Regions from separate parts of the Nostoc sp. NZL genome, predicted to be linked through region 3. Evidence: riboswitches for the same ligand, from Rfam matches in the RefSeq annotation. Region 3 holds a riboswitch; each other region holds the start of a gene.
What was found. A riboswitch is a leader RNA that binds a small molecule or an ion and turns the genes downstream of it on or off. The one in region 3 is predicted to bind cobalamin.
Positions count from the first base shown of each region.

Region 1: it holds a riboswitch for cobalamin, as region 3 does, so the genes downstream of both, F8R90_RS20515 (DUF1636 domain-containing protein) here and cobG (precorrin-3B synthase) in region 3, are expected to answer to the same signal.
Region 2: it holds a riboswitch for cobalamin, as region 3 does, so the genes downstream of both, F8R90_RS19030 (DUF1636 family protein) here and cobG (precorrin-3B synthase) in region 3, are expected to answer to the same signal.

Region 1 covers NZ_WBKL01000145.1:68,081-78,079, reverse strand. The annotation lists gene F8R90_RS20530 (2-hydroxyacid dehydrogenase) at 1-592, opposite strand, end outside; gene F8R90_RS20525 (class I SAM-dependent methyltransferase) at 808-1,674, opposite strand; gene F8R90_RS20520 (hypothetical protein) at 1,687-2,151, opposite strand; partial or broken gene F8R90_RS20515 (DUF1636 domain-containing protein) at 2,162-2,419, opposite strand; cobalamin riboswitch at 2,818-2,961, opposite strand; tRNA gene F8R90_RS20510 (tRNA-Ser) at 3,201-3,285, shown strand; gene F8R90_RS20505 (CapA family protein) at 3,477-4,649, shown strand; gene F8R90_RS20500 (serine/threonine protein kinase) at 4,769-6,370, opposite strand; gene F8R90_RS20495 (DUF3598 family protein) at 6,779-7,516, shown strand; gene F8R90_RS20490 (BamA/OMP85 family outer membrane protein) at 7,540-9,618, opposite strand; gene F8R90_RS20485 (lipid-A-disaccharide synthase-related protein) at 9,758-9,999, shown strand, end outside.
Region 2 covers NZ_WBKL01000132.1:17,241-27,239, reverse strand. The annotation lists gene F8R90_RS19045 (ATP-binding protein) at 1-913, shown strand, start outside; gene F8R90_RS19040 (helix-turn-helix domain-containing protein) at 903-2,300, shown strand; tRNA gene F8R90_RS19035 (tRNA-Val) at 2,463-2,536, opposite strand; cobalamin riboswitch at 2,637-2,818, shown strand; gene F8R90_RS19030 (DUF1636 family protein) at 2,841-3,260, shown strand; gene F8R90_RS19025 (cobalt-precorrin-6A reductase) at 3,260-4,003, shown strand; gene F8R90_RS19020 (BMP family ABC transporter substrate-binding protein) at 4,044-5,186, opposite strand; gene F8R90_RS19015 (hypothetical protein) at 5,661-5,870, shown strand; gene F8R90_RS19010 (WecB/TagA/CpsF family glycosyltransferase) at 5,931-6,701, opposite strand; gene F8R90_RS19005 (glycosyltransferase family 4 protein) at 6,785-7,852, opposite strand; gene F8R90_RS19000 (acyl--CoA ligase) at 8,011-9,570, shown strand; gene F8R90_RS18995 (hypothetical protein) at 9,611-9,999, shown strand, end outside.
Region 3 covers NZ_WBKL01000001.1:80,589-90,587, forward strand. The annotation lists gene F8R90_RS00350 (hypothetical protein) at 1-58, opposite strand, end outside; gene F8R90_RS00355 (amidohydrolase) at 140-1,537, opposite strand; gene F8R90_RS00360 (cysteine hydrolase family protein) at 1,622-2,410, shown strand; gene F8R90_RS00365 (cupin domain-containing protein) at 2,540-2,995, shown strand; gene F8R90_RS00370 (FIST signal transduction protein) at 3,379-4,614, opposite strand; gene F8R90_RS00375 (Calvin cycle protein CP12) at 4,984-5,229, shown strand; gene F8R90_RS00380 (hypothetical protein) at 5,689-5,862, opposite strand; gene F8R90_RS00385 (DUF3177 family protein) at 6,114-6,710, shown strand; gene F8R90_RS00390 (DUF7734 family protein) at 6,746-7,042, shown strand; gene F8R90_RS00395 (hypothetical protein) at 7,039-7,455, shown strand; adenosylcobalamin-variant (AdoCbl-variant) riboswitch at 7,584-7,673, shown strand; gene cobG (precorrin-3B synthase) at 7,675-9,273, shown strand; gene F8R90_RS00405 (precorrin-8X methylmutase) at 9,322-9,948, shown strand; gene F8R90_RS00410 (precorrin-2 C(20)-methyltransferase) at 9,951-9,999, shown strand, end outside.

The DNA of each region.
Region 1 (9,999 bases), on a different contig from region 3:
AGTTGGCAAATAGCTCAGGTAGTTCTACATACTTTCCACCTAGCGCCTCCAATTCTGGATTGCGATAAACGTCATAGGCAAGTAGTTCACAGCCAAACCCCTTCATAATCTGTCCTAAAATCAGACCAATTTTGCCGGTACCGACAATCCCGACTGTGCGCTCATACAAGTTAAATCCTAATAGTCCATCTAGAGAAAAATTGCCTTCTCGGACACGGTTATAGGCACGATGAATTTTGCGATTCAGGCTTAAAATTAATCCTACAGCATGTTCTGCTACCCCATATGGTGAATAGGCGGGAACACGGACAACGGTAATTCCTAAGTCCGCTGCGGCTTGTAAGTCTACATTGTTAAACCCTGCACAGCGAAGGACAACCAGCCTAGTTCCCCGTGAGGCGATAAGCTCTAAAGTTTGCGCGTCAACCTGATCATGTACAAATACGCAAACCGCCGGAAATCCGGCGGCGAGGATAGCTGTATCCCGATTTAAACGAGGTTCAAAAAATACTAATTCGTGTTGGGTGGGAGAATTTGCAGCTGATAAAAACTGCCGATCATAGACTTTTGTACTGAAGACTGCTACTTTCATGCAAAACCTCAAGCTGTATGCTCCACAATGTTCGACTACATGATACCTTGACAGTTAAAGAAGCAATGTCTACGACGGTCTATTTGGCATCGCACTTTTGAACATTGTCAGTCTTTAGGATTGCTTCTTGTGCAAGCGATTTCATAACTAAAGCAAAAATTTAGAATTCAAATTGAATGGGGATTAGAGAGTGGTGTTAATTTAAGCTCAAACACTCAATTCCCCTGATGAATTGATAACTGCCAGAGTTCGATTTTATAACAGAGATGGCTATCAAAAATGCTGCGTGCTGCTAACCCTTCGACAATGGGCTTTTCCAGCCAGCGTTTGAATGCTAAACGACCGATCGCATGTAATGGTGGGACTGCGATCGCTACCAAATCTGCAATATATTTGACGGTAGTTAGCCCAAAAGTCCGAAAGTTATCAACACACAAGTCAATCGTTGGTGCAACTTGGGTGGAAATGTCTTCAGTCTTAATTAACTTGAATCCAGCCTGTTGCAAGGCCACCTGAAGCTCGCTAGCGACATGACAATTAGAAAAAATGCCCTCTCTATATCCAGCATCAGAGCGCATCATATCCGCAAGCAATAGATAGCCACCACTATTTAATAAACGAGCTGCACCTTGAGCCAAATCGTCAACAGCAATATATTGGCTACTTTCACTGAACAGAACTAGGTCATAGGAGTGTGAGGTGTGAAAATCTTCAAATCTGGTTAAGTAAAAAGGCACTTGCCCGTTCGTATTCTTGATAAACTTCTCTTGTTGGAGTGCATCGGGTGCTAATCCCTCAACAATAAAGCCGCGATCGCACAAAAATGCCGCGTTACCACCAATACCGCAACCTATATCAATCACAGTTTTGGTACACTCTGGAATAAAACTCAAAAGCTTCGCTGCATAGGCTTCTTGAGCCGCACGCAGGCGAGTTAGGGTCAATTCCTCACCCTTAGTAGGTAGTGGCTCCCAATACCCGTAATGCAGATAAGAGGAATCTGTGAGTCCCATGTAATAATCTATCGCCGCATTTTGGTAGCGAGTTGGTTTGGAAATGTTGATTGATTTTGGTTTTTGCATTGAGGCTAAGTTTTAAGGCATTAAGCTTGGTTGAAATTCTTCCCAACGTTTGCAAACTTGTTCGTAGCAATCGGGTGGAGTAATTTTTAGCTGGTGTAAGAAATTGACCTCAATTTGAGGATCAGCCTTTAGCACCAGAAGAATATCTTGATGGGGATTGTATATTGCAACTGCTGAGAGGATGGATGAAATCATTGATGAGCTAATTGATTGCGAGATTGTCCCACAACCCTGACGCGATCGCAAATAAAACCCAATCAGATCACAAGGAAGAAATTGGATAGTGAAAGGAACCGTATCGAGACTTGTAATTGAAGGATGAGTAACTTGAGTATCCACATCACAAATTACAACCCCCCGCCCAAATGACTGAAATCCTTTCCATGCTGTGTAACCTATTACCAGCAGATTAGTGTGAATAAAGCTGTTTTGCCAGTAGCCAAAATTTCCTTGCCAGACACTCTTTTCCGGTCGCATTTGTTTCCTCCTATAGAACTTTACAACAACTTATGTTTAATTTTGCCCACTTATTTAGTGGTGGAATCTTTGCTAAAATACCCGTTTTCAAAGGTTCAGGTTGTTTTGAGCAAGACAGTAAACCATCAGACTTGGTGTAATATTGACTTGCACATTCCAGTACAGCAGATGCACAGCCATCAACGGGTAAATCGCCAAACAGATAGGTTGATTTCCCTTCTGCTGTAAACGCAACAACACAAGAATAGTTACAAGCACTCATGCATTTTGCTCTGGCTCTAAGTTGACTATCCCCTTACAGCGTGAGCTATTTACATGAAAATAGTTGTATTAGCAACAATTAACTAAGCTGATGCGCGTCTAAAGTATATAAACACTCTTGATGGTCGTTAACTGATGACTGTTGACGGTTAACAGTCATCAGTCATCAGGTAAATGTACAAATTAAATGCGTAACAGCTTAGTAGCACCAATACTTGTGCCTAGAAAAACTAGCACAATTGATAGCTACAATTAGAGGTGCAATTTATACCATAAATTAACTGTCTATCGTCTCGTAGCAAGCCATAATCTTCTGTAGCGAATCTCTGGCTCTTTAAAGAAGTGAGACTGACTAATGGTAGAAATATTTATACTTTTGTTCATCTGTACCTCGCAGACGTGTAGAACTTATAAGTCAACTTCGGCGGGCATTCTGACTCTGAGACATGAGTCTCATCACAGCTGCGGGACAGCGCCGGATTTACACCGGACTTTCCCCGTTTCCTCTAGTGGCTGACCTCTACTAGAACCGAGTGAATTTTTTAAGTATATCACCGTTCAATAGTTCAGACAGTTTTTTCATGGCTCTATATAAATACATCTGTGGGTGTCATTGACTCACTAGGTAATTGCAGCAACCACGATGATGGTAAATGTCTTTGGCTTGGGCGTTCCCGAAGCATTCCGTTACGCAGATAAAACGATAATGTTATAGTAGTATAGGAAATATGGTAAAATGTACCTTACTTCATGCCATTTGAATACTCAAATGTGTGAATAATATAACTGGAGAGGTGTCCGAGCGGTTCATGGTGACGCACTCGAAATGCGTTTTGGGGAAACCCAACGGGGGTTCGAATCCCCCCCTCTCCGTTTAAAAGATTTCTAAAGAACTGGACAAAGCGATAATGTTTGGCTTCATAGCTGGCAGGTATGATTATTTATAAGTATACGAGATTATACTTCAGTATTTACTTAGCCAAATATTACCCAACTACACTAAAATATACACCGTTAGGATAGATTTTTGGGATAAACTAATGCCATTGTGTGAGGAGTGAACGATGGCAAATCGCAGCATGGCGAGAGTGCTCTCATTTAGTTTTATCAGCATCTGTTTATATCTGGGTATTAGTATAGGAGTCGTTATCCGGCTTGGGCAATCACAGCGATTAAACGCTGCTACTACACCTACCGAGCCTGTGCAATTTCCATTAGCTATCCCTGAACTTACGCCATCAACAACAGAAGAACAAACCTTTCCAGAAACTATTACTATCAAAGCCGTTGGAGATATTATTCCCGGCACTAATTTCCCTAACCATAGATTACCTCGGTTTCGAGATCAATTATTACCAAAGTCAGTAAGAACTCACTTGCAGGGATCTGATATCCTGTTTGGTAACTTTGAAAGTAGCTTAACTAATTATCCCTACACTGCCAAAGATATTAGTCGAGGACAAGTCTTTGCCTTTCGTTCCCCACCGGGATATGCCCAGCTATTTGCTGAGGCTGGTTTTAATGTGTTTAATATGGCGAATAACCATGCAATGGACTTCGGCCCGGTAGGGTTCAAAGATACAAAGAAAAATCTTGAGGCTGTAGGCATTGCAACATTAGGTCATAAAAATCAAATTCTTTATTTAGAAGCTAACAATATCCCCGTGGCAATGGTGGGGTTTTCTCCTTATGAAATGTATAATTCTATTCATAATTTAGGAGCAGCCCAAGCACTCATAACAGAAGCTAAAAATAAGGCCAACATTGTAGTAGTATCGATGCACGCTGGAGCCGAAGGAACGGGGGCACTACATGTTAAGAATCAGACAGAGTTTTTTTATGGAGAAAACCGAGGTAATTCGATCAAGTTTGCTCGAAACATGATTGATGCAGGAGCAGATTTAGTACTAGGACATGGGCCTCATGTTCCGAGAGCGATGGAAATCTACAAGGGAAAAATCATCGCCTATTCTTTAGGAAACTTTTTGGGATATCGAACTTTATCTACAAATGCCCAGACGGGTGACTCTATGATTCTAGAAGTCAAACTTAACTCTGCGGGAGATTTGGTATCAAGTAAAATTATCCCCGTGCGGATGGATCGGCAGGGAATCCCTCAAATTGATCAGCGTTTTCAGACTGTGAAACTTATGCGTTATTTGAATAATCAAGCTTTTCCCAAAAATCCGTTGAAGATTAATAAGAAGGGGGAAGTTATTGTACAGAAGCTTAAATAATTTAGCTAAAGATGAAACAAGAAAGAAAAAGCTGCTCTTATATTGGCAAGAGGCGTTCAATTGTAGATTGTAAATTTTGGATTTTATATTGAAGAAAAAATCTAAAATTGACTAATTGACTAATTATCATCTTCTAGCTTTTCCTGAAATTTCTGCTCATTCAGGGGTTGACTATCAGTCGGAGAATTTTGCTTTTCCAGTGTTGGTACTACTACAGCAGAAGGATCTGACTGTTTAGATTCTGTCGGTGGTACTGCTGGTATAACCACAGAATTTGACGGAATCACCAGTTGAGGGGAAGCAGAATTCTGATTAGAAGCGGGTAAGTTATTTTGTGGCAATGGTGCGGGGGAAGCATTACGAGATGAACGGATCGCCCGTAGTTTTTCGACTAGCGAGGGTGTGGGGGAAACGCTAGGTGAAGGTGTGGATTGCTCCAAATCGCCGCGTTGTGATTCTTGTGTAGGGCTGCTGGGAGTTTCTTGTGGGGAAGAACGACGATTACGCCGACGCTGCTTGGAATTAGAAACAGGGGCTGATTCGGTTCTTGAGGTGGTGTTAGTCTCTTCACCATTCTCTAGGCTAGGTACTTTCGCGGCTGGTTCTTGAGTTGGCTGTTCAAAAAGCGGCTTTGCGGTTGGCTGCGGCTGAGATTTAGGTAAGATGCTAGTGATGCCAAAACCTGCTGTAGCAGCAACCAGTGCTACACCTAAACCTATAAATATTTTAGATGACCCCAGCTTTTTTGTTAGTACATTTCCCTTAGTCATGCCTGGGTTGGGCTGTGCCAACGCAGATGGTTGATGAATGCGATTTTGGGCAGTTTTCCCAATTAAAGTTGCTGCCTGTTGGGCAGATAAATTGACAGTTGGTACTGCATAAGTGGGTAGGGCTTGCGGTGTCATATTCGGCCCATTTCCAGGTAGCAGTTGTAACCATTCAGCAACTGTCGCTGGCCGAAAACGAGACTCTACCGCCATACCGCGCATTACGGCCTGGTTGACAGAAGCACTCAAGTGTGGTTGTAGTTCGCGGGGGGAAGGCATTTGCTCGCGATCGCGCAATAATGCTGGCATAGGAACTTGGGCTGTTAACAGTGCATACAAGGTTGCGGCTAAACCATAAACATCCGTGGCGGGTGTGCGCGGCGCTTGCGTCAAGTACTGCTCAATTGGAGAATAGCCCTCAGAAACCAGGCCCGTGTGGGTCTGCCTCACGCCGCCATTAAATTCCCTGGCAATGCCAAAATCAATCAGTACTACTTCCTGGGTTCCTTGACGAAGGATAATATTATCTGGCTTGATATCTCGATGTAACAAACCATTGTTATGTACTACCTGCAAGGCTGCCCCAATTTGCCGGATGTAATGAATTGCTGTGGCTTCAGGTAAAGGTATCCCTGGTAATACAAATGCGTCTCCCAAGGTTTCGCCAGGAATGTATTCCATCACCATGTAAGGCAGTCCAGCTTCCACAAAAAAGTCACTGACTCGAACTATATTTGGGTGAATACACGTAGCTAATCGTCTGGCTTCATCTTGGAATTGGCGCTCGAATTTCGCAAAATCAGGATGTTGTCGCAGCCGTTCATTGATGGTTTTCATCACCACCTCGTGACCTAAGTAGTGATGCGTAGCTTTAAACGTAATGCCAAAGCCACCCCGCCCTATTTCTTGAATTAGGGTATATTTTCCATCCTGCAAAATTGTGCCTGCTAACATAAAGAGTCCTGATTTCTGAGTCCTGAGTGAGCAGATAAATAGCGAGTTTTGAGTCTTGGGGAATTTCCAAAAAATTTTCCCATATTTTTGGGCAGGGTTTTCGCTTGTCTATCTTACGGGATGATTTGGTTGTTGGAATTCCCTAAGCGGGAAAACCTTCCCCTGATCGCAATAGTTTTATCTTTTTCATAGGATAACGCGAGAGACAAGAAATCCTAAAGGAGCAAACAGGCTCAAGCTGTCTCCCACGTCCGTGATATCAGTGAGGAACTACGACTTTACATGCTAGTTGCTACAATCCCAAAGAGCTACCTAACCTATATTACTTAAAATTTTTAACATATTATTTAGGCTTCCTATATGATTATTACTGTTGATAGCAAATAACAATCTAGACAACAGCTAGCAATGAATTCAGACACCATAACAAACGCCCAACTGCAAAACTGGGAAAATTTTTGCAGTCATATTGGAGACTGGCATGGAACTTGGAACGTTTACAATTTGGAGGGCGAATTAATTCGCTCTCATCAATGTGTTAGAAGCTTCCATTTAAGCAGTGATGAAAGTGAAATGAATCATCAGAATTATTCTACTTATGCTGATGGAGCAAACAAATTAGAAACCTATGGCCCACATAAAAAACCTCACATAAGATCGCTTCATTTGAGCGATAGTTTTTCATGGGGTTCTCAAGAAGTAAAATCTGGCTCAGTGTTCTTTTTTGAGACTGGTTTTAAGCATCAAGATAGGCGTAGGAGTGCAGTTGCCAGATACAACGAAAATGGTACTTTAGATATTTTGATAATTTCTGAACACTTGGGAGGAAAAGCCGATGAACCTCCTCTACCTCCTGCAAATCAATTAAGTGGTTGGCAAGGAATAATTACCAAAATGTCACCTGAGTGTATAGTGTCACCCGCAGTTTCAACTTCATGGATACAACTAGAAGATTTAAATAAGAATTATCTCACCTTGCGCTTGAAAGATGGCGTATCAATCACTATCCCAAAATATATAGAGAGTGAAACAGAGTTTTTTCTGGTGACAGAATGGCTGGTAAATTCTACTTTATTGCTGCGAGGTGTTCGCCATTTCGACATATCTGGGTTTACAAGCTTTACCTTAGAAGTATTTAATCGCTGATGGTAAGCAGAGAAGAAATCCTCTTAAAATCGCTGACCGATGCCTAGATGCACCTTGCTTTCTCCCTGGTCATTAATGCCATAGTCAGCCCGGATTAAACCTAGTGGTGAATTTAATCGCACTCCAGCCCCATAACCAAAACCATACCCTTGTTTGCCCCGCACACCCGCTGGATCTCCCAATACAGTATCACCAGAACCTAAGTCTGAGGCAAAGTCGGCAAATAATACACCCCCTACTATTGGTAAGACGGGAAAACGATATTCTGCGGAAGCTAACACATAACTGCGACCACTCCCTACATCTCCAGAATCGTAACCGCGTACTGAGTTGGTACCACCCAAGTTAAAGCTTTCGTAGGGTGGTAAATTACCAATAACAGTACCAGCTTGCAGATTCACAGCAAATACTTGTGGCTGTTTGGTGTTAAATAACTGCACTGGCAAATATTGGCTGTAATTGGCTTTGAGGCGATTTAGGGAAATATTACCTTGACCGATGGGCACAGATTGTTCTGTACTCAAACTCAAAACGGAACCTTGAGTTGGATTGGTGGCGTTATCTCGTTGGTCTTTGGTGGCGGTGAAGGATACGGTAGTTAAGTCATCAACGCCAGTTCCACTCGCAGATAGGGGATTGCCTTGAGCGTCGGTTGAGGTAATATTACCTTGGCGATCGCGAATACTAGTTTGGGTATAGTTTAATCCTAAAGAGGTGTTCCAGTCGTCAATTGGTCGCTGTAAGCTGAAACTTCCGCCAATTTGACCTTCCCGAACTTTATCGCCGTTAGCTAGCGTAATCTTGTCATCAAAAGTTTCCGAAATTTCCCGATTACGAAAACCATTCACAGTGTACCCCAAGCGATCGGGGTTAGTTGTCCGATAGGGACTGATAAATTTGCTATTAAACTGCAAGTCTCGGCTACTTACAGCAAGATTCACACCTAAAGTATCATTAATACCGCCGACATTCTGATCTTGATAGCTAATTGTGCCTGTTAATCCCTGATCAGCATTGTAACTACCACCCAAATTAACACCACGCGCCCCAGTTTCTTTGAGTTGGTAAACTAAATCTAGTTTGGTCGCATCTCCTTCTAAGGCAACATTCACAGTCTCAAATAAACCAGTCCGATATAGCTGTTGTATGTCTTGTTTAACTACATTTTCTTGGAATATTTGTCCAGGTTTTAGCTTGAGTTGCTGTTGGAGGAAATCTGGTTTAGTGCGTCCTCCCACGGGATTACCCTTGCTATCAACAGTTTTACCCTCGTCGTTGACAAAGCGAAATTTGATATCACTCACCAAGCCTTCAGCGACATTCACAGTGAGAATACCTTGAGTATTGGGTTTAATTGATAACACCCGTGCTAAGTTATAACCATTGTCGGCGTACCACTTATTAATTTGTGCTACTGCTTGCTGGAGTCCAGCAGGACTGATGGTGGTTCCAATCTGAGATTGCAACCGTTGTTGGGCTACTTGGAAAGTAAGTACTTTAGCGCCAGATAATTGCAGCGATCGCACAATCACCGGTTGCACTTGATAAACTACATTCAATCCAGTCTGTGTGCTAAAGCTATTTACACTGGCATTGCTAAATAAACCTGTATCCAAAATTGCAGTTACATCTTTTTGTAGCTGGCTTTGACTGGTTTCTCCACCCGCCTGAGTTTTAATGACTTTGCGAATGATATCCTGCAATTCTTGATTGGCTCCCACTACCTGTACATCTGTAGCTGTGACTACTAAATTGCTTTCAGTATTAGGGGTTTTGAGAGATGAGGGAGCAGGAGAGGTGGGGGAAATCGGGAGGGTGACTTGGGAAATTAACTCTTTTGCTGACTTTAAGACTACTGTGGAATTTTTGTTTGCACCTGTTTGCACGGCGACGGGATTTTGGGAAAATTGTTGTGCAACTATAGTTTCTGGAGAAGCAATTGTCTCTACCCGTGCGGGAGTGTCTTCAATAATCGGCACCACCAAGTTACCAGCTTTTGCAGTTGGAGTAACGGTTTTAGTCGGTGCAGCAGTTGCTTGCTGAGTAATATTGGCAGTAGCTAAAGTAGCTAAAGTAAAAATAGCAGTAGCAGAAACTCGCATAATATTTAACCTAATTAACTGGGAGTTAGTTGTAGTGAGGCTGGCGAATAGGGATAATACTAACTTCCAGCTTCTTCGCCGATTTCCCTATTTATACCTCTTACCCCAACAGACAGTTAATTTTGATATTTTGTTTCTTATGAGTAATGTATCTCGGTCATCTCTAGGTTCTAACTCCCAAGCTGCAACTTCTCCTCTGCGGTTACTTGTATTAAGTAATGGTCATGGGGAAGATATGATTGCAGTTCGGATTTTGCAAGAACTCCAACGACAATCAAACCCACCAGAGATATTTGCTTTACCTCTGGTGGGTGAAGGACGTGCTTACCAAGAGTTGGATATTCCCCTCATTGGTTCAGTCCGCACTATGCCTTCTGGCGG
Region 2 (9,999 bases), on a different contig from region 3:
TAAACTGGAAAGCGATCGCGCTCGTGTTCCTGTTGTTGGTATTGAAGCTATAGCCCCAGAATCGAGATACTTCAACTGGAAAGAATACTACACACGCGCCTTAATTACCTTGGAAGAACCATTAATCGATCACAAGTTTGATTACGGTGTACGTGGTATCTCTCGCGATAATTTTGGCAAAATTAATGTTGAGTCGAAAGTAGTTGCACCTGCTCTACGCAGAGCTTTAGAAAATGCTCTCATCCATCGTCATCCAGACGTATTTTTTGTAGATGAAGCACAACATTTTGGTAAGGTGGCAAGCGGATACAAGCTACAAGATCAATTAGACTGTCTCAAATCTTTAGCAAATATGACAGGCATCTTGCACTGTCTATTAGGAACATACGAATTACTTACATTCCGTAATTTGAGCGGTCAACTCTCACGTCGTAGTGTTGATATTCATTTCCGCCGTTATTGTGCTGATATTCCAGAAGATGTACAGGCTTTTAAGAGTGTGTTGTTAACTTTTCAACAGTATATACCACTAGCAGAAACTCCAAATTTAGTTGATCATTGGGAATATTTTTACGAACGTACTTTAGGATGTGTTGGCATACTGAAAGATTGGCTGATGCGCGTTCTTGATGATGCTTTGGATCGACAAGCAACAACAATCACTCTCAAAGATTTACAAAAACGTGCTTTGTCGGTTGCTCAGTGTCAGAAAATGTTCAAGGAAATTCAAGAGGGTGAACGACAATTATCTGAAACAGAAGCAGATGTGCAAAACTTACGCTCACTTTTAGGACTGGGAATGAAACCAACCGGGCTATCAGAAGAAACCCCAAAAACTACTCGTCCGCCAGGAAAGGTTGGCAAACGCAAACCAAAAAGAGACCCTATTGGAGTGCAGCAAGATGTTAACTAATGGACTAACAACATACGAATCTTGGGATCTAAAAAAGGTTACTATTCCATCTCGCAGTCATTTGTATCAATTAGATCCTATTGGAATTAGAACACAACTGGTGGAAAGCCTTACAGGGTATATAGAAAGATTAGCGGAGGCTCATTGTATATCTCCAGATGTATTAATTTCACGAACAATCACACCACTACTAAAACAAATATTTTTGAAATCTCGAACTAGTAGAGATTTACGTTCTCTTTTCGACCGTGCCACAGCTATAAATGGTACAGGAAATATAGCAATAGATTTAGTACAAGCACTTCAGAAGCTAACGCTTATAGAAGATTTGCACTTGCTGACTCTGGTATTTTGGTCTGAAATTATTCCCACGCGCAATTTGTTTCGTACCCAAAGCGCTTGGTGTACTGTATGTTACGAAGAATGGCGTTTAGCTAAACAAGTAATTTATAAACCACTACTTTGGACTATAAATTCAGTAAAAGTATGTCCTTTACACAAAATATATCTATGTTTGCAATGTCCTCACTGTCAGCAGAAATTACCACTACTAAGTTGGCGATCGCGACCTGGTTACTGTTCCAAGTGTGGTGGTTGGCTAGGTATGAATCTTCCTGTCAAGTCCTCCTCAGAACTTACGGATTGCTCAACTTTATCTAAAGAAGAATTACATTCGCAAACTTGGATAGTAGAGGTTATTGGAGAATTAATTTCTTCCACCCCATCTTTTAACTCCCCACCAGCAAAAGAAGAAATTGCCAAATCTTTGAGTCTAGTCATAAATGCAGTGACTAATGGCAATATAGCTGAGTTTGCCCGTTTGATGGGAATACCGAAGAATACTTTATGGATGTGGCAGACGGGTAAAGCTTTACCAGTGCTTGATATACTTCTCAAAATTTGTTATCGCTTAGAAATATCTCTGCTAGATTTACTAAAACCAGAACAACTTGCTGCTAAATCTTTTACGAAAATCTCACACAAAACCATTCGGCGATCGCCCACACTAAGAGCATCTCCAAAACTTTTCGACGCTAATCAAGTACAAGATACCTTGCTAGGAATCCTTGCAAGCGACAACCAGCCACCACTGACAATGGAAGAAGTAGCTACAGGTTTAGGATATAATAGGCGGACAATTTTCAGCCACTTTCCAGATTTATGCCGTGCCATTTCTGCCAAATACCGTAGTTATGGTAAAGCATGTCACACAGAAAAGATACAGCAGTCTTGCAGAGAAGTTAAGCAGATTGTATTTAAGTTGCATAATCAAGGAGAATACCCCTCAGAAGCTCGTGTGTCTGAAATAATGACTCATCCTGGATATCTCCGTTACAAACAGGTTCGTGCTGCTTTAAATGAAACACGACGTGAAATTGGAGTATAAAGCGATTAAACTTAAAGGAGCAGAGTAAGTTGGCTTCTTTCTCTACACCTGGAAAATTGGAAGCATAACTTTGCCGCCCCCTATTGGAACCATAAGCTTGCCGTTGCGGCAAAGTTATGGGTAAAGTCACACAGTGACAAATAATTAGTTAATGTACACAAATGGACGTAACTGGATTCGAACCAGTGACCTCTACGATGTCAACGTAGCGCTCTAACCAACTGAGCTATACGTCCTTAACCACACGATTATCAATAATAACACATAGTTTCTTGAGAAAGCAAGATCAAGGTGTAAATCCATCTTATAAGAGAAGTACCATTCGACCCTGGTGTATGATCATTGAGGTTATTCGGTTCTGGTAGGGGTCAGCTACCAGAGGTAACGGGGAAAGTTCGGTGCAAATCCGGCGCTGTCCCGCAACTGTGAACTAATTTGAGATTTGAGATTAGCAAACTAAGTAATCCCAAATTCCAAATTGAGTGAGTCAGGATGCCCGCCGAAGTAGATTGATCAGTTCCCCATTTCTGCGAGGTACAGATGACTGCTACTGCAAATATTTCCACAACTAATTGCTTTGGTGTTCCTGACCACACTTTATTTGTTTGCAAAACCTGTGCTAGCGTTTGGCAAGATGGAAAACGTTTAGGTGAAAGTGGTGGCGAACAACTACTACAGCAACTTCAGCACTTGGCACAAGATTGGGACTTGCGAGATCAATTCCCAATTCAAGAGGTTGAATGCATGAGTGCTTGTAATCGTTCCTGTGTAGTTGCCTTTGCTGCCAAGGGCAAATTAACATATCTATTTGGTGATTTAGCCGTTGATGGCAGTGCATCTGCGATACTAGAATGTGCTAGTCAATACTATGCCAAAGCAAATGGTTTACTCCCTTGGTCAGAGCGTCCAGAAGCCCTGAAAAAGGGCATATTGGCAAAGATTCCACCTTTATCTCAATGATGCGAGTTTTAATTCTGGGTGGTACGGGAGATGCCGCAGAACTAGCTGCCAAAGTGGCGACTATCCAAGGGTTAGAAGCAATCACGTCTCTAGCTGGTCGCACCCGTGAACCATCAGTTCCGTTGGGCGATTTACGGGTTGGAGGCTTTGGTGGTGTGGCTGGATTGGTTAGCTATCTCAGAGCAATGCAAATCGACTTATTAATTGATGCAACCCATCCTTTTGCTACTCAGATTTCCTTCAATGCGGCAGATGCTGCAACGGAAGTCGGAGTACCCCATCTGATGTTAATTCGCCCGCCTTGGGAAAAAGGAAGTGGCGATCGCTGGATTGAAGTTGACAGCATTGAAGCCGCAGCAGCATCTTTGCAAAACCAGGCACAGCATGTATTTTTGACAGTTGGGAGGCAAGAACTCGCCGCCTTTGCTCACCTAGAGAAAATATGGTTTTTGATGCGGATGATTGACCCTCCTACCGATGATGCTTTAGTACCACCGGGAATGATATTGTGCGATCGCGGGCCCTTTACCCTCAATAACGAAAGACAAATCCTGATTCATAACAAGATTGATACCATAGTAAGTAAAAATAGTGGTGGCGATGCAACAAAGCCCAAAATTATTGCAGCGCGAGAACTGGGTGTGAAGGTTGTTATGGTAAATCGTCCAGCCATACCGCCAGGAGAAAAGGTTACTGATGTTGATGGTGCTTTAGCATGGCTATTTGACAAGTTAGACAACTAGTAAAAGAAAGTAAAAGCCACCAATCAGACTTTTAGCAGTGCTAGGATTTCTCCTTGGGAATTGAGCCTTCAATTCCCTCAACATACCAATCCATCGCCAGTTGTCCCCTATCATCCAACACCTTACCCTTTGGCACTCGCACCACCCCTTTTTGGTCTTGCACCGGGCCATCAAAAGGATGTGCAGTACCCTGAATAAACTCATCGCGCTTTGCATTCACCAGTTGTTGCACATCCGCAGGAATCGCCTGATTCATTGGGGAAATATCCACCATTCCTTGACCAATGCCATCCCAAACCTCTTGAGACTTCCAATTATTACTCATTACAGCCAAGGCTTTATCTATATAGAATTTGCCCCATTTGTTAATAGCTGATGTCAGATGGGCTTTTTGACCAAACTTACTCATATCAGTGTTGTAGCCAAAAGCATAAATTCCTTTTTCCTCAGCCAATTGGACAACTGCACCGGAGCCGGTATGCTGCGTCAGTACATCCGCACCTAAATTGACCAAAGCTTGAGCCGCTTCTCTTTCTTTGGCTGGATTGTGCCAACTTTGTACCCAAAGTACCTTAACTTTTGCTTGGGGATTTGTTAGCCTTACTCCTTGAGTGAATGCACCGATTCCGCGAATTACTTCTGGAATTGGATATGCGCCAATAAAACCAACTACATTCGATTTTGTCATCTTGCCAGCAATCATGCCGGTTAAGTAACGCGGTTCTTCAAAGCGTCCCAGATAAGTACCGACATTGGCAGCACGTTTGTATCCTGTACAGTGTTCAAAGACAACATCACCAAAGTCTTTGGCAACTTTAATTGTTGGGTTCATGTACCCGAAGGAAGTTGTAAAAATCAACTTGTTACCATCTAATGCTAGTTGGCGAATCACCCTTTCAGCGTCAGCGCCTTCGTTGACATTTTCGACAAAGGTAGTTTTTACCTTATCTTGAAGATTGGCTTCCATGTCTCTGCGACCTAAATCATGGGCATAAGTCCAGCCAAAATCACTCACAAGCCCCACATAAACAAATCCCACCTTGAGAGGTTCATTTACAGCTACAGGCGACGCAAAGGGAGATACTTCACTCTGCAATTTGGAATTTTTGCCTTGAACACAACTAGTTAAGGTAAAGCTAGATCCTGCTAAAGTGACATACTTTAGAAAATTCCGACGATCCATATTTTATTAATTGATTTACCTGGTTAAAAATCAGGACTTACGAAAAAACCCTCTACAACTCTTATTACTTGGCGCACTTGGCGTACTTGGCGGTTCGTTTTTTCATGATTTTGCGTAAGTCCTAAAAATATTTTTGTGATTGCTGGTAATGGCAGATACGGTTTAGATTTGCTATTTACTTAATTTTAACTTTTTATTTCTGCCCTCAAGTTACTTAATCAAGGACGATTAACACTATACATAATTACAACATACTTTCATAAAACGTAAGTAAGTCGGTGAGAATAACTCAAACTATATTAACTAATGTATAAAATATTAAAATTATTTCACAGTGAGCGGCTCTAGCCCTCTCTGCGAGACGCTACGCGTAGCAATATCCCCAAAGAGGTACACTACAAACTTTTAATTATTTACGCCGACTTATTTATATTTCAAGCCAGCTTTTTGATAACGCACATCGATGAATTTTCATTGGCTGATAAGCAAAAGAAAATATTAGAAAGAAAGGCAGAGACAGCAGGAAAGTGCCTGAAAAACCTCGGCCAAAAAATAACTTGGCATCTTCGTCTTGAAAAGCAGAAAATCCTCGATATTCACAAGGATAATTGCCTGCTTCTATGTAAAGATGAAGCTTTTACCAACTGGATTGTAGAAATAACTAAATCTCCTTTGGTATCTTGATGATTCCATGACTTTTTAGCAGTCACAATCATACCAATACAAAATTTGAAGTAAGTTTCCTCAGCGATTTGTTATTAATCTTTGAGTGATTTGTTGTTTAAGAACACGATAAAAAAACAATGGATTGCCTATAATATAACGATCCCATAGACGAGTAGGTTCAACAATTAAGCGTGTTAACCACTCGAAGCCATTATCAGTAAGCCAACGGGGTCCGCGATATACAGAGTTAGTATAGAAATCTAAACAAGCGCCTAAAGGTAAAAATACACGAGTTTCAATTTTATTGAAATTATCTAAAATCCACCGTTCTTGTAACGGCATACCAAAACCAATATATAAAATATCTGGACGGAAATGATTAATTTTTTCTATTATTAAATCATTCTCTTTTCCTGATTTATCAAAGTAACCATGATGTCCCTGTATTCGGAGATTTGGTGCAATTGATACTAACTTAGTAATTGCTTTATCCACTACACCGGGTTTTCCAGCTAGCAAAAATAAAGAAATATTTTCTTTTTCACATTTTAATGCTAAATCTTCTAGGTAATCTGGTGCTGTCATCCGATGTGCAGATTCCACCGAATAACCGCTTAATTTAGCTGCTAGCAATACACCAAATCCGTCGCAAAATACTAAATCAGCATTATTTAAAAAATCCCGATACCAAGACTTTTCATATGCCAAATTCATCGATCTGATATTCGCATATTCTACAATTGTTTTTTTGGGAGTTTTTACTGCTTCTACTAAATAATCGATTAATTCTTGTACTTTGACTTTATGAAATCTTGTATTAAACAACTTTACTTCCGGGAAAGTTTTCATATGCTATGCACTCTGATTAAAAATCACTTTTGTTTACTTTTAGACAAGCTTGTTGTTAATCAATTATGTTAACAATATTGAATTCAACCTACAACTGATGTATAAATGTATTTTAAAGATGCAAGATAATTGTTTATATCCAAGTGTTTAACTCTTATCCGTGCATTATTTCCTAGAGATATTCTCAAATTTTTGTCTGCAATTAAAGATTGCATTGCCTCTGACAACTCTTGAATTTCACCCGGATTAACTAATAAACCATTCTCGCTTTGAGTAACTATTTCGGGTATTCCTCCTACTGTAGTGGTTATAACAGCTAAACCCCAACTCATTGCTTCTAGTAGTGCCATCGGCAAACCTTCATTATAAGAAGGTAGCACGAATACATCAGCTTTAGCTAAAAGCTCGTCGCGTTTTTCTTGGTCTACCCAGTCAAGGATAGTAATATATTCAGTGAGATTTAGAGTTTGAATCAAATTACGAGCTTTTTCTCCATCTCCATCCCCCGCCATAACCAACTTTACTTTGCTTTTATCTTCAGCAGGTATAGAAGCAAATGCTTTAATTAAATCAAATGCGCCTTTGCGCTCACCAATTCGCCCTAAAAATAAGAAGCATATCTGGCTTGAATCTATACGCTGTGGGATTTGTGCAGGAATTCTTACTGCGTTAGGAAGAACGATAACTTGCTCTGGCTTTAAACCAAGATTTTCGATATAGAATTTTTTCCAACTATCTGATAAAACAATAAAACGAGTACATTTACAAAAAGACCAACTGAGCCATTGTTTCAGAAATTGAGGAAGCTCAGAGTAAAACACATGAAAGTCAGCACTATGAGTATGAATAATTAGTGGTTTCTGAAATAACCAACTAATAACAGTAGTGATTGAGTGACGAAAAGCGCTACCTCTATCTGAAACATGAATATGAATAATGTCGGATTTTTTATTTAATAAGTTCCAAAATAACTTCCCTATTGCCTGCACAAACACTAATAATTTCTGGGCAGCAGAGCCATTCGGTAAAGTAGTAATATGTCTAAATTGAATATCAGAAGTAGCTTCTTCAAGGATGAGCTTTTGCACAGAAACTATTCCACCTTGCCGCTCCAAGCCTTCGCCTAACATAGTAATTTTTATAGGACTCATAAGAGCTTGTTTATGCTTAATAAAGTTATTAAATATTCATATCTCATACACCATACTCAAACTATAATTAAGTAATTTATTTGTCAATGATATTAATCATAGTTTTAATGTAATAAATATTACCATGCCGAGAAGACCGGACTAAACGTGGTTTACCCGTGGCGTGTGCTTTATTCTTAGAACTGATTGAATCATCTGTTGACAGACCGGAAAAACTCATGAACTTATTTGAGCTTTTAGCAGGGGAAGACAATCATCCAGCCCTAGTTACGCCTGGGGGGCGATCGCTAACCTATAAGCAATTGCGCGAGAATGTTGTTGCACTAGTATCCCAACTCAATAGTTTTGGATTGAAACGGGGAGAACGCCTTGCCATTGCCATGACTAACGGTTCACCAATGGCTATCACCTTTTTGGCTGCCGCCCTGTGTGGTACTGCTGCACCTTTAAATCCCAAATACAAACAAGAAGAATTTGCCTTCTACTACGAAGATACCCAAGCAAAAGCACTGATTACCTTGTGTGAGGGGCCAGAAGTAGCCATTGCTGCCCTCACAACCGAAATGATGCTGATTAATACCAAGGTAAACATAGACGGCACATTGAGCTTTGAATTAGTCAAAACAGGCTCAGAACCAGCCGAAGCCTCGAATCCCACAGTCCCCAACGCCGATGATATGGCGATGATTCTTCACACTAGCGGCACCACCAGTCGTCCGAAACGTGTGCCGATTCGTCATCGCAACTTAATCGCCTCAGCCAACAACATCATTGGTGCTTACTCACTCACAGCAGCTGATACTACACTTTGCCTAATGCCCCTATTCCACATTCACGGATTGGTAGGCTGTTTGCTGGCAACTTTGGCATCGGGCGGTACACTAATTTGTCCCAATGGTTTTAATGCCCTGGAGTTTTGGAAACTGGTAGATACCTACAAACCTACCTGGTACTCCGCAGCGCCAACTATGCACCAGACAATTTTGTCCCGCGCTAGCCGCAACACAGAAATTGTCAAAGCTAACCGCTTTCGTTTCATTCGCTCTAGTAGCGCTTCTTTACCCCCGATTATTATTGAACAACTAGAGGCAACTCTTAATGCTCCGGTAGTGGAATCTTACAGCATGACTGAAGCTTCTCACTTAATGACCACCAACCCCCTACCGCCAAAAATGCGGAAACCGGGTACTGTCGGTTATGGCTTCGGTGTGGAAGTCGGCATCATGGACTCCGAAGGCAACCTATTATCTCAGGGAAGCTTGGGCGAGGTGGTGGTAAAAGCACCCAATGTTATAGATGGCTACGAAAACAACCCGGAAGCTAACGCCACAGCTTTTGTAAACGGTTGGTTTCGCACAGGGGATCAGGGCATACTGGATGCAGACGGTTACCTCCGCTTGACTGGACGCATTAAAGAATTGATTAATCGGGGTGGAGAAAAAATTTCTCCTTTAGAAGTGGATGATGTTTTGCTGCGCCATCCCGCCGTCGCCGAAGCCTTAGCTTTTGCTGTCCCCCACAAATCTTTAGGTGAAGATATCCATGCTGCTGTTGTCCTGAAGGGAGAAGCTGGCGAAAAAGAACTTTTAGCTCACTGTTCAACCATGCTCGCAGACTTCAAAGTTCCTAAGCAAATTCACATTTTAGATCAACTACCTCGTGGTGCTACCGGGAAATTGCAACGATTGGCTATGGCGAAATTGCTTAACATAGGCTGAATCAGCGATACACTAAGGAAAATTCCTTGAGGAAGCTTTGATGGCACGGTCAAACGGGGTTAAAACTGAAATGTCTGCACAGGAATTGCCTACAATATCAGATGAAGATACAGTGACAATTGAAGATTTACCGGAAGCTGTGGAGGATGTCCAGGATATTGACGACATCTTGAACTCACTCAAAACCTTGCTGAGTAGCCTAGAAAAACTCCAAAAAGTCCGGCAGGAAGTGGGCGACATCAAACCGTTAATCGGGCGGATGCTTGATGGGGAACTAGTTGCTGGTGAAGAACTTGAGCAACTCAAGGCAGGTGTAAGCAGTCTTTCTCGCCTTGTTCGTGCTTATAATGACCATCAAATAGCGTTGGCTAAAGCACAACCTGCTAGAAATTTGCTAGATCAAGTCCTCAAAGAGCGTAAAGCTAATTG
Region 3 (9,999 bases):
CTCCAGAAACGACTCTCCAATCAACTAAGGTGAGTTCTGATGATTGCGCCAGCGCCATAATCAGTGAAGTGTCGGCTTGGTTATCTGTGCCAGTTATGCCACCATAACCAGACTCAATGCCAAAATTGCGATCGCAGTTTCACAACCCCATAACCGTCCGATAATGAGCCTCTATTTGCGCGACGGTTTCAGACTTACGCTTTGCCTCCCATTGACTACGATTAAATAATTCTTGTCGTAATTCATCAACGTTAATTGTTGTCACTTTCCCATCAGCAACAATTTGCTTACCATTTACCCAAACACTATCTACAACATTACTAGGACGACCTAAAACTAACAAACCAATGGGATCTGTACGGGGTAATAATGATAAATTGGTGAGGTCATAAAGTACCAAATCTGCTTGCTTCCCCACAGTTAGGGAACCGAGTTTATCTGCTATATTCAGTCCCTTTGCGCCTCCCAAAGATGCCATTTCTACTGCTTGACGCGGTGTAACCCAGGATTGATAATCGGAGTCTGTAATATTATGTAAGATAGAACCCATTTTGATGGCTTCTAGCAAGTCTTGGGAGTCATTACTTGAAGCACCATCGCAACCAAAAGCCACATTTACTCCAGCTTGGCGATATTTTAAAATCGGGGCGATGCCACTACCTAAACGCAGATTACTTAAGGGGTTATGAACAACTGTAGATTGAGTTTCGGCGAGAATGGTAATATCAGTATCATTTAACCAGACGCAATGAGCAAGAGAAGTACGATCGCTCAAAAACCCGATTCTTTTCAAATGTTCCACAGCAGTACAACCGTACTTTTCTTGAGCGAGTTTTTCTTGTGCCCTGGTTTCGAGTAAATGGGAGTGACGGCAAAGATTATAGCGATCGCTTAACTCAGTACACCCCTCAAATAAAGCATCAGTACACAATTGAATCCCTGTTGGTGCAACTAAAATATTTACACCCTCATCTGGGCGATGAAATTGCCTTACCGCCTCTTCGATGATTTCCAAAGTTGCCGCAGTTGAGCGAAAATAAGGTTCATGATTTTGGACTGATTCCCCAGATGGCATACCTGCGGTGAGGGATTCATCTTGAATTAAGGGGGCGATAAAAGCGCGAATTCCAACTTCTCTGTAAGCGCGAGTGGCAATGGCGATCGTTTCTAACTCAAGTCCGGGAATTAACACCAGATGATCTACCACACTCGTCCCGCCGGAAAGTAAGGTTTCCACCGCAGTCCCCAAGGCGCTGAGATAAACCTGTTCGGGATCGAGGGGGGCAAAATCATAAAGTTCCGCCAACCATAATTCTAAAGGGAAAGCTGACATGATTCCTCGCTGCCACATTTCTGATGAGTGGGTGTGGGCGTTAAAAAAGCCAGGTAGCAGGAGCTTATTTTTGCCATCTATGGCTGTGCCAATTACTTGTAGATTGGGGGAAATGGCTGCGATCGCACCATCTACAATCTGTACATCTACCGTTGCATAATCATCACTGACGGCAATCAAAACATTCTGGATAGTAAAATTCACCATATTTAACCTTGATTAAGTAATTGTATTCTCGACTGAATTTCAAGTTACAAAATAGAAAATGGTGTTGGGTATTGCAATTTTATGAATTTACCATTACGGACATTGGGAGTTCCACCAAATGCGTGGACAGTGAATGATGCGATCGCAGATATCACTCGTCCCCAAAAGACCCCACAACCCGTTATTTTATCAACAGAAACTAAAACCCTGCGCCTAGACTTAGCAAAAGCTGCTATCCTCGTCATTGATATGCAAAACGACTTCTGTCACCCTGATGGGTGGTTAGCGCATATCGGCGTGGACGTAACTCCAGCGCGTCAGCCTATTGAACCTTTGAACAACTTACTTCCAGAACTGCGTGAGGCTGGTGTTCCGGTAATTTGGATAAATTGGGGAAATCGTCCCGACTTACTCAATATTAGTGCTGGTTCGCGTCACGTCTATAATCCCACAGGGGAGGGTGTAGGATTGGGCGATCCACTGCCAAGCAATGGTGCTAGAGTACTCATGGCAGGTAGTTGGGCCGCAGCAGTAGTAGACGAACTAGAACAAATTCCCGAAGATATTCGTGTGGACAAATACCGCATGAGTGGATTCTGGGATACGCCATTAGATAGTATCTTACGGAATCTGGGAAGGACAACATTATTTTTTGCTGGCGTTAATGCTGATCAATGTGTACTCACTACGTTATGTGATGCCAACTTCTTAGGATATGACTGCGTGTTAGTTAAAGACTGTACCGCTACCACTTCTCCTGAATATTGTTGGCTGGCAACATTGTACAATGTCAAACAATGCTTCGGTTTTATCACTGACTCGCAAGAGATTTTAACAGCGCTGCAAAAGGGTGAGGAGAGACGCGATTAATCGCATCTGTACAGGAGTTAAGAGTAATTAGTGATTTTGTGATTTAGAGATACAACTAACAACTCAATATTCAAAACTCGGATTTTAGGAATTTTCGTACCCATCGATAACTTCAGAGGGGATAAATAAATGTACGCTACTCGTTGTGTAATTCCGGTTATCAAATCTACCAAAGATTACCAAGTATATCGCATCAGTCCCAACGACTCTAATCGATTAGCAATTATCTTCGATTCGACAAATGCTAATACTTCCTTGACTTGCTGCATAGAAATTTTTGATGTTGGTGGACAAACACCACCAAATCGCCATCAGTGGGCGGTAGAAATGTTTTTCGTCCTCAAAGGGGAAGCGATCGCTATGTGTGACGGCAAGAGTGCCATGATCAAAGCTGGAGATAGTTTATTAGTGCCTCCCACCGGTACTCATTTGATTAAAAATACTGGTTCTACTCGCTTGTATACGTTGACTGTTATGGTTCCCAATGAAGACTTTTCGGAATTGATTCGCAGTGGGATTCCAACGGAGTTAGATGAAGAAGATATGGCAGTACTAGGGAGATTCGATGCTTTGATGCCCTGTTAGAATAATTCGTAATTCGTAATTCGTAATTCGTAATGACGCTCCTGTGTCGCTAACGTAATTCGTACTCACAGGTGTCATGCCTCCCAAATGCAACATTTACGTCATTTTCAAAAATACAGCATTTGCGATCGCCTACAGCGGGCGGGTACGCCATCGAACTGCCGAATATGGGCTACCATAACAATCTTGAATCATTCGTGAGAAACAAGATCCCTGACTTTTCCAAGAAGTCGGGGATCTGCGGGTTGCAATCCTCTCAAATCAAATAGGATTGCTATATTTTGCTCAAAAAAAGGGGCTGGAGGTTTAGTCTGTATTGAACTCAGCCCAGAAGCGTTATAAAATTCAAAATTCAAAATTCAAAAATGAGTCAGAAGTCTAATTCATAACTGATTTTGGCGACAAATTCCAAATGCTGAAGTGTAGGCATGTAAGAAGGTTCTGCCACCAACAGGGCCGATTTCACCACCACAGAAAAAACCGCCTACAGGAATATCGTTGAGGTAGCGCCGAAATAGTTCAGAATCGAAATTTGGTTTACCATACAGTCCTTCACCTCGCCCCAGACAGGAAAACATTAAGGCAGCTACGGCAGAGGGTTCAGACTCTCGTTGGTGTTGATAACTTTGGAGGAGTAATTCTAGGTCTTCAGCGGAGGCTTGGGCATCGCGTAGGTGGAATTGCAGCCTTTGACCAGGACGAACACGATCGCCAATTGCGATCGCCCCAGCGGTTGGATCGACCCCAAGAATACCACGAATTAAAAAGTCTCCCTGTTGCAAAGCCAGCTTAAATTCATCCATCGCCACACCAACAAACAGAGAGTGCTGTGCTAAAGTCCGTTCGTGTTCGCTGAGACTGGCAATCAAATCTCGCAACACCACTAGAGGCACTTTCTCATCTAACTCTAGAATAATATTGCGATCGGCTTTTGTAACTTGTAATGGTTTCCCAATCGGCCGGCATCCTTGGGCTACAATCGTTTCCAAAACAATATTGCCAGTCAAAGCTATACCAACAGTGCCCTCACGATACAAACTTTGGCATTCCTCGCCCTCAGTATCATTACAAAAAAGAGCAACACGACCACCCATACCTCCACCACTAGCTTGTCCCCCCACTATCACCGATCCTGGATAAGCGAAATCCAGCCCCTGCAACAAATCGTTGATTCCAGAGGCGAAAGAACTAGACAACAAGATGAACTGCGGTGTCGGTGATGCTGGCACACCGATCAAATCAACCCAAGCATCTGGTGAACTGTCTAAGTCAGGTAATTCTTCAGCAACAACATGAAAAACTTGAACCTTCACTCCTGGAAGGTGTGCTAAAGTCAAGCTAATAGCTGGTTCAGCTTCTAGTTCTTGGGTTTCTCCGCTAACTGTTGTCCCAATCACACCTCCACCACTACAGCCAATTAGCACAGGCACAGAAAGTTTCTCAGCTAACAAGGGTAACAGTCGGGAATACTCACTCGTAAAAGCAGACGAAATGAATACCAGTCCTAGATCCGCAGGTGCTGTTAATGATGAGACAGCCCGTTCCACCACATCTGTAACAGCTGCTTCCAAAGAATGACGGGTTGATAGGGCGTTTGCCCACTGCATTTGGTCTGCCATGAGTTTCGGACTTCTTTTTCTTTTTAGGCTAGTAAGTTTTGATTTTTGATTTTGGAAAGAATTGCATCCTACAAGAATTGACACCAGCCCTTTATCTCCTTTATCCCAAGAAGTTGGGGTTGTCATTCCTAATAGATGCATCTAAATATATTGTATGATTGTTTATCTATGGTACCGATTCCACAAAATCTTAAAAAATAAAGATGAATGCATTATAGATGCGGCAGTTTACTGTAATGGTTATAAATCAATAGGCTAAAATACTAACTTATTAGCTAAGTGGTTAGAATGGTTAGTAATCAAGCTAAAATCTGCCATTTCTGAAGTTTTTCTATACTAGTATTAACAACACACAACGAGACTAAAGCAATGACCAACATCCAAGAAACAGCAAAGAGCGACATCCAAGAGAAAATCCAAGAAGAAGTGGAGCAAGCGCGTACTGTCTGTGACATTAACGGTAGCGGCTCACCAGAGTGTGCTGCTGCTTGGGATGCAGTAGAAGAATTGCAAGCCGAAGCTTCCCACAAGCGCCAAAGCAAGCCAAAGAATTCTCTAGAACAGTATTGTGATGACAACCCAGATGCAATTGAATGCCGGGTTTACGATGACTAAATATTGAGGCAAGTGAATTTTCTGTCCCTTTGGTTAGCAAGCAACCAAGATTTACTTACTGAGATTTAGCACTTTTACCTCACTCCCGCCTAAAATCGTCCTCTCCCTCTTTCATAATTTTCCCTAACGGGCAAAAAATTAGTGAAATATCTGGAGTTAGGGATGTATGAAGGTTAAACTTTGAGAGTTTTTATCTTAAAAGGAAACCTTTACACCCAAAAAATTGGGGTTTTATCCGGGAGTATTCAAGTATATAGGCGCTGGGTGGGTTTTGAACAGGCTCCCTAGCGGTACTACAGGTAGGTGCAAAATCTAAGTTGAGGATCTTTGAGTTGCTTGTTTTTTTGCTAAATAGAGAGATTGAGGAAAGTGAATTAAAAAATTTACTATGTAATACCTTTTCCACAAATCTTTGCAACAAATGAATAGGCTGTAGAAGTGTATAGAATGTCGTTGGTGTCAACTTAACGAAAAAACGAGTCTAGAAACAGCTTTTAGGATTGTCTCGTCAAGAGTCTCTGACTGGGAATGCCCTTCGTTGGGGCTGTCGTCTCCCTTACTGGCGGCAGAGCCACCAGGAGCAGCATTTCCAGCCTCTGGCTGGAAACGAGGATTGAAAAGGGTTTTTGACACGTATGACATTCTATATGCCCCTACAATCGTGTTTATAGTATAAATTTCGTGAAATTGTAATGAGTTGGGGAGCCACTTGCTTGTACAAAGAAGTTAGAGCATAGTGTTGAGGCTAGACACTAAGCTTTGTGCTTTGATTAAACTGTTATGTAATATAGATAGACTACTTGCTAGCTAATAGCTTACAGGGTTGTCAGTTATAGATACTTGCTCTTGGTTAAAAATGTTTTATTTATCGTTTGAGAAAAATTATGGACTATAACGTTTGGTTTCGCCCTTTCGTCTGGATTGATTATCGGCTAGCAGTATTATTCCTGGTAATTATTCCGCTAATTCTCCTGATTTGGGCATTTGTGCAAAAAGCAGAAGGCATACAACGCTTGTTAGCTATATATTGGCGAGTATCAAGCCTAGTGGCAATCACTATTTACTTAATGATTGCCCAGTATCCAGTTAGCTTTATCTCTGGGTTGATAGCTCAGATTTTGATCCCGATTTCGCTGTGGTTCTGGGTGGATATTAACGATGAAATTGAGTATCAAACTAGTGGCTCTTTGAAATTGATTTTTACCTCTTGGCGCTGGGCTACAACTGTTTATTGTATTTTGGGTACATTAGCCTTTATCCCGTTTGTAGGTTGTGCTTTTTCTGCCAATTTGCTAAAGACTCCTTATTGTCGTGTCTGGTTTGAAGCTCCCTTGCTATTCAAAGAATATTTCCATGCTAATAGCAAGGCTGAGTTCTTAGGTTTTCTTGGCATAACTAGTTTAGTAATTTATGTGCTTTACTTAAGCTATTTTGTTCTGATTAAGCTGGGCAAGCAGGGACGTTCAGCCACACCACAGTAATCTTCGCTGCCCACCGTACCTCTAATTTTTAAAACATGAATTCCATTGGCAAGCGACTGGAACAATACACCGCTAAACGCCCCCAAGAAGTCCTACTTGTAATAGTGGAAATTGCCGATGAGCAAGATACAATTGCTGTTTTCAAAGGCTTTTCCAGTTCTTTGATGCGCCCTACGGCATTTGATGCAGATGTACCAGTTTTGCCAGATGGAGCAAACATCCTCAACATTGACCGAGTAGCCAGTCCTTACAATCCTGAAGCACCCCGTTATATTCAACAAGGACTTTCTTGGGAAGCTATGGAAGCTTTATTATCAGAAGTGGGAGTATGAATAAACCGATTGTTTGGATACATGGAGATTGCCTTAGTCCATACAACCCTGTACTGCAAAAATACCCCGATGTCCCAGCTATCTGGGTTTGGGACGAGGCTTTGATAGACGAATGGAAACTGAGTCTCAAACGTCTCACCTTCATCTACGAATGCTTGCTAGAGTTACCCGTTGTTATCCGTCGCGGTAATGTGGCACAAGAAATTTTAGCTTTTGCTAAAGAACATGATGCGAATTTAGTCGTCGCAGCCAACAGTCCCAGTCCCCGGTTTGATGATATCTGCAATCAAATAAAGGGTTTTATAGCAGTGGAAGTGCTTGAGGTAGAACCATTTTTTGAATATGATGGCTATATTGACCTGAAGCGGTTTTCGCGCTATTGGAAAGTGGCTCAAAATTATGTTTTTGAATAGCTCAATTGTTATATTGTAATGTCTAGTGATCGCAGATCCAACTGATGAAGCAATCTGCTAGTTACAGCTTACAAATGGCAAAATTTATGAAGCATTAAATTTTCTGACTACCTTCTCGTGCTAAATTACTAAAGCTTGGAGTTGGGAAACTCCGGTGAAATTCCGGGACTGTGCCGCAGCTGTGATGGGATCACCCAAGTCAGAATGCCAACCCTCAAGATGTCCTCAATACACACTCAGCGTCTACTCCCTGCGTTGCACGGGGAAGGAGTTCCAAGTTTGCTTTCTGGATTTGCCACTTGTCCTGGCTTGTTTTATGCTACACCCGCCGCAGATGGTATATTATCTCGCATTAGAATACCAGGTGGAATTATTAGTAGTCAGCAGTGCCGTGCGATCGCAGATATAGCAGAACAGCACGGTGGCGGCTATCTGGATGTGACTAATCGAGCTAATTTACAAGTCCGCGAAATCCACAAAGGGATAAATACTGAAGTTTTGAAGTATCTACAGAGTATAGGACTGGGTTCTCACAATTCTGTTGTAGATCATATCCGTAATATTATGACCAGCCCTACTGCTGGTATCGACCCGCAAGAATTAATCGACACTCGTCCTTTTGTCCAAGGTTGGGATCATTATATTGCTGCACATCCAGCGCTTTCGGGACTGTCAGCAAAATTTAGCGTTTGCTTTGATGGTGGTGGGATAATTCGGGTGTGCGATCGCTTGAATGATATCCTATTTGCTGCTGTCTTAGTTAACAGTGATGTTTACTTCCGCCTATATCTCAGTGTAGGGGCGAAGGGTCAACCGCCTAGCGATATGGGAATATTGTTACCACCAGAGGAATGTTTGCCCGTCTTGGCAGCTTTGGCGGATGTCTATCTAGCTCATAGTAATACTACAAGTAAGCGTCGGCTACGTCTCTTAGAGTTATTGAATACTTTGGGTTGTGAAAATTATCTCCAGGAAGTTCAGCAGCGTCTACCTTTCCCTCTTTTATGCAGTGAAGCAAGAAATGACCTAACCCCCCAATCCCCTTCCCTGCAAGGGAAGGGGTTGGGGGAGAGGTCAAATGCTAGCTATCAGCATATTGGCATCCATCCCCAACGTCAGAAAGGCTTCTTTTACCTTGGTGTTGTCTTGCCCCTTGGGCGATTGGAGAGTAGACAGATGCGGGGTTTAGCAGATTTAGCAGCAAAATACGGTAGTGGAACTCTCAGGCTAACCCCTTGGCAAAATTTGTTGCTAACTGATATTCCTCAGCAATGGGTTGGCGATGTCCAGCGAGAAATTGCTTTCTTAGGATTAGATTTCTCAGCAACCAACATCAAGAGTGCATTAGTTGCCTGTTCTGGAAAAAAGGGTTGTGCTGCTTCTGCTACGAACACCAAGGATCATGCATTGGCATTAGCAGAGTATCTGGAAACTCGCGTCATTCTGGATTGCCCAGTTAATATCCACTTCAGCGGCTGCGAAAAATCCTGCGCCCAGCATAGCAAAAGTGATATTACTCTGCTCGGTGTCAGCATTGAGGCTGACAATGGAACTGTGGAGGGTTATCACATTTATGTTGGTGACAGCAAGCAGAAATTCGGACGTGAAATATATCAATATGTAACTTTTGCCGAACTACCTGCATTCATAGAGCGGATGCTATATGTATATAAAAATCAACGCCTAAATTCTGATGAGTCCTTTGGGAAATTTGCTAATCGATATGCGATCGCCCAATTACAGCATTTATTTAATATTATTCCTAAATCATTCGTGAATAATAAGATTCCCAACTTGTTGGAAAAGTCGGGAATCTGAGTCTTTCGATTTTCATTGGTCAATCCCAAATTTAAAATCCCAAATTTAATGCCCGACTATATCCGAGATGCCAACGAAATTTACCGTAATTCCTTTGCAATCATCCGGTCAGAAGCAAACCTAGATGTGCTGCCACCAGATGTAGCAAAAGTTGCTGTGCGTCTCATTCATGCCTGTGGGATGACGGATATTGTTACTGACTTGGGATATTCACCGACAGCGGTGCAATCCGCAAGGGAAGCACTAGCAGCAGGAGCGCCGATTCTGTGCGATTGTCGGATGGTTGCCGATGGCGTTACCAGGCGAAGGTTATCTGCAAACAATCAAGTTATTTGTACCCTCAACGAGCCGGAAGTGCCAGAAATTGCCCAGCGTCTAAATACTACAAGGTCGGCGGCAGCTTTAGAATTATGGCGATCGCACCTGGAAGGATCAGTGATCGCAATTGGCAATGCGCCCACAGCACTGTTTAGGCTGTTAGAAATGCTCGATGAAGGAGTGCCCAAACCTGCTATTATCTTAGGCTTTCCAGTGGGTTTTGTCGGTGCAGCAGAATCGAAAGCAGCACTAGCAGCAGACAGCAGAAATGTACCATTTTTGACCTTACATGGTCGGCGCGGTGGAAGTGCGATCGCAGCCGCAGCAGTTAACGCCCTGGCAACGGAGGAAGAATGAATATGAAAACCAAAGGTCGTCTTTATGGAATTGGTGTCGGCCCAGGCGATC